DNA from 2 places in the Noviherbaspirillum sp. ST9 genome. Region 2 is predicted to be linked to the other one. Evidence: predicted binding sites of a transcription regulator. Region 2 holds the regulator's gene; the other holds the start of a gene.

Region 1 (2,187 bases), on a different contig from region 2:
GAGCGACGAAGAAATGGTGCCCTGGGCGCGCAAGCACTTCAGCGCATTGCCGCTTGCGGCTTGATGCGTTATCGGAAAAGAGCAAGGGCAGAACGCGCCATTCCGTTCATGACTCGCCCTCCTTTGTCCGTCGTCTGGCGTGCGGGCGGGTAAGTGCGTTCGGTCTATCGCATAAAGTAGTCCGTCATTCCCGCGCAGGCGGGAATCCATAGTGAGCTGATTGATACAAACTCAGCATGGATTCCCGCCTTCGCGGGAATGACGGGGATATCGCGGCGAAGTCAGCAGGACATCATCACCGGCACGGTTGCCGCAGCCATTACTTTTTCAGTGACGCGCCCGGGAATGATTTCCCGGAAGCGTGTATGGCCGTAACCGCCCATCACTATCAGGTCGGCGCCGAGTTCCTGTACGAGGGCAAGCAGCGCGTCGCCTATCGGCTCCTCGGTGCGCCGGCGCAAGACTTCCACCTTGATATCGTGCCGAGCAAGGTAGGCGGCAATGTCCGCCCCAGGCCGCGTGCTCTGCAATTGCTGTTGCGCACCGGCGTTGAACACCACCACATCCACCGTATGGGCCCGCTGCAACAATGGAATGGCATCGGTGACGGCACGGGTGGACTGCATGCTGGCGTCCCATGCGATCAGCACGCGCCGTCCGATATTCTCGAAACGCCCGGCATGCGGCACGAGCAGTACCGGTCGTGCGCAATGCAGCACCACGTACTGGGGAAAGTCCGGCATCACGACCGGCGAGGTTTCCTCCGGATCATACTGGCCAATGACGACGAGGTCCGCATAGCGCGCTTGCATGCAGATTCCTCCGCCGGCCTCGTCGTCCACGAGATGCTTTTCGTATGACGACAAGCGCAGCATGCGCACCGCCGCCTCAAAATCCGCCAGGCCGCGCTCGGCGCGCCCGCGCAGGAAGGCGAGATGCGCCTGCAGGCTGGGATCGAGTTCGGCCAGCATGCGCGACTGCAGGAGGTAGCGTGACGCGCCCGTCACTGCCGTGCCGATCAGGTGGGCACGCTCCGCCATCGCAATCGCCGCGGCAATCTTGATGCGTTCACTCGCACGGCTGGATTCATCCACGTGCACCAGGATGGTTTTGTAGGGCATGGTGTGCTTTTCGGCTTCGTGCGGTCGTGATTAGACACAGCATGCCTCCGAAGATGCCTCTTCGGAAATTTGACAGGCATCAAAGCGAGGCGATGACGGACGTTGCCTTGATTTCATTCGTGCCCTACATAAAATGAAGGGGCGCCGGACGGACCGGCGCAGGAGAATCGGATGCTCGCGAATCATGACGAGGTTTCCCGGGCGGTACGGGAGCAAGTGTCATGGCAGCTCGCTGTTGGCACGATGTTCGGCGATACGCTGGTGCAGGGCATGCGCCAGGTTGCCGAGCTGAACATGGGAATGCTCCGCTTGACGCTGGAGCAAAGCAACTTTTCGACACGGCAACTTGCCGCCGCCCGCGACACAAGACAGTTCTTGTCCCTGGCGGCCGCCCAAGTGCACCCGGGGGTGAAGCGCGCGCTGGACTATGGCTACTACATGGTCACGATCATCGCCGAGATGCAGGGCGGCATGCTGCGTGTCTTCGCCAGTCAGCCGGATCCCGCGCGTCACTGGGAGCGTCTTGCCAGGCCCGGCGAGGTGGATGGATGGCGGGCCATGTCATCCTTCTTCCAGGCGCTGACCGGCAGCGCATTCCGATTTCCCGCCGACGCCGCCCGCGCCGGACGGCTCGCGCTCAACCTGAACGCGCCTGCGTGGGAGTCCGGCAAGCTGCGCATTGCCTACGCACGCCGCGGGCGCTAGCGCGATGACCACCGCGCATTTCCGCTTCTACGCCGAGTTGAACAACTTCCTTGCGCCGCTGCACCGCCAGCGCACATTCAGCCACCTCTGCTCGCGGGATGCGACGGTCAAGCACATGATCGAGGCGCTGGGCGTTCCGCACACCGAGGTGGCACTGATCCGCATCAATGACGTGGCGGTGGATTTTTCGCACCGGCTGAAGGACGGCGAGCGGGTGAGCGTGTATCCCGTCTTTTCCTCGATCGATATGGAGCCGGCAGTGCGCCTGCGGCCGGAGCCCTCCGTACCGGGCCGGTTCATCGCGGACGCGCACCTGGGCCAACTCGCGAAGGACTTGCGCATGCTCGGTTTCGACGTCCTC
Region 2 (2,187 bases):
ATGGGACTGAATGCTTCGCTGCGCTTCGATCCGGCGAGCGGAAAACTGGTCGGGTCGATCAGCAGCCAGGCGCAGCCGTTCTCCGGCAAGCTGTACGTGAACCTCGTGCACTCGACGCAGCCGATGAAAGATTTGAAACTCGAGGCAACGGCAGACCAGCAAGGCCAGTTCGCCATTGCAGTGCCTCTTCTCGATATCGCGCGCTGGAATGTGGTGGTCGAAGGCGAGCAGCGCGACTGGCGCCTTGCTGGCGAGTGGATGTGGCCGCAGCAGAAGCAGGTTGATATGAAGGCGGACCAGACGGTCCAAAGGTAACTCCGAAGTAGGATATTGTCTTACGTCTGGCAACAAATTCAATGCTGGTGCACAATATCCGCAGCACGATCGTTCTCATTCTCGTGAATGAGGTTCCCGAAATCGGGAATGTCAATAGTTCGAAAGTGGGAATGGTGACCAGTGCTAAATCCCGGTACAGCTTTACACCGATTGTTCGGAGTGAAAGGAGGGTAGGTTGATGGCGCGACTGATGATGGTCGTCTTGTGGCCGTCGTTTCTGGTGGCGATCGTTGCGGAGGGATTTTTCTTCTCGATGTTCGACCCCTACGACCTGTCGCTGTTCGGGACATATCCGGACATCAAGCCGCTGGCGGTCTACAGCATCGGGTTCTTCTGCTTCTGGCTGTTCTGTTCACTTGCCAGCATGCTCACCTTCTACCTGATGGCCGTGCCAAACGAGGCGCCCGCAGGCCGGCGCAACTTCCGGGGCTTGTAAAAAAACAAAGGCGAGGGCGCCATGCGCCGCTCGCCTTCTTTTTGGCCGCTACCGCGCGTTCAGGCGCAGGACTGCGTGCCTTGGGCGACTGCCTTGAGGGTGGTCGGGTCGAGCAATTCCAGTTCGCGGTTGTTCACCTTGATCCAGCCCTGCTTCTTGAACTTGGACAGCAGGCGGCTGATGCTTTCAATGGTCAGGCCGAGATAGTTGCCAATCTCTTCACGCGTCATCCGCAGCTGGAAGCTGGTGGACGAATAGCCGCGTACCGAATAACGTGCGGACAAATTCGTCAGGAAGGCTGCGAAACGCTGTTCCGCGCGCATATTCCCCAACAAAAGCATGACACTTTGCTCACGGGTGATTTCCTGGCTCATCATCCGGTGGAAGTGATGCAGCAGGGTGGGCATCTCGGCGAACAGCGCTTCCAGGCGGGCGAACGGGATTTCGCAGACTTCGCTGTCTTCCAGCGCGATCGCGTTGCAATGGTGGCGGTCCGTGCTGATGGCATCCATGCCGAGCAGCTCGCCGGCCATCTGGAAACCGGTGATTTGCTGATCGCCGCTCGGGTTGATCTGATGCGTCTTGAAGTGGCCCAGGCGGATGGCGTACAGGTTGGTAAAGGGATCACCCACGCGGTACAGGTGCGCGTCGCGCGGCACCTTGCGGCGGCGGCCGATGATCTGGTCCAGCTTCGCCATGTCCAGCTCGTTCAATCCCATCGGCAAGCACAGCTGATGCATGCTGCACGCCGAGCAGCGGGCGCGAAGCTCATGCACGGTAGCGGTCGGCTGCTGCACTTGCTGGGGCGGGAACGGGATGGTTTGAGTCATGTCGGCAGGATTTAGGCGGTGCAGGATCATTTTCGAGCCCTTTTCCAAACTTTAGGAATAATTGCTGTTATGGCCTTGAATTGAGCCAGGTCAAGCAATGTCATGCAAACCCCGTGCCAACTCACCCAAAACGGGTGAACAGGATGGCAATCCTGGCGCATCTTGCGGAATTGGATTCGGGGCGGGGGTCGATAATGTACCTCATTCCGCAAATGCTTGCGCCCAACTACCCATATCCGCAGGGAGACACATGCTGACCGAACGCGAGATCGAAAGCTGCTATCTGGGACAATTCATCCCGCTGCACTACCACCACAACATGCTGATGGACAGCCGCCGTATGGACGGCTTCAAGGCTGCCATCAACGCTGCCGTGTTTCCGGGGGCGAAGGTGCTGGAGCTTGGCGGCGGCACCGGCGTGCTGTCCTGGTTTGCCTCGGCCAAGGCCGAGAAGGTCTGGTGCGTGGAGTTCAACCCCGAGCTTGTGGCCGAGGCACGCCGCCTCCTGGCGAGGAACAAGGGCGGCGACAAGGTCGAAGTCATCCATGCCGACGCGTTCGAATACCTGCCACCCGAGCCAGTCGA

What was found. Region 2 encodes FNR, which switches genes on or off when oxygen is low (the NO sensors DNR and NnrR bind a similar motif). Its sites were predicted from a motif close to TTGATNNNNATCAA; they were not measured.
Region 1: ACNOHI_RS20610 (universal stress protein) is a predicted target of FNR. The motif match lies at 1,191-1,204, and genes of this name have one in related genera.

What each region holds. Positions count from the first base shown of each region.
Region 1 is NZ_JBLWFR010000009.1:107,262-109,448, forward strand. Features, by position in the region: gene ACNOHI_RS20605 (translational machinery protein) at 1-64, shown strand, start outside; gene ACNOHI_RS20610 (universal stress protein) at 282-1,121, opposite strand; gene ACNOHI_RS20615 (phasin family protein) at 1,293-1,826, shown strand; gene ACNOHI_RS20620 (Mut7-C RNAse domain-containing protein) at 1,831-2,187, shown strand, end outside.
Region 2 is NZ_JBLWFR010000005.1:61,803-63,989, reverse strand. Features, by position in the region: gene ACNOHI_RS12240 (FixH family protein) at 1-315, shown strand, start outside; gene ACNOHI_RS12235 (hypothetical protein) at 515-772, shown strand; gene fnr (fumarate/nitrate reduction transcriptional regulator Fnr) at 832-1,602, opposite strand; gene ACNOHI_RS12225 (methyltransferase domain-containing protein) at 1,853-2,187, shown strand, end outside.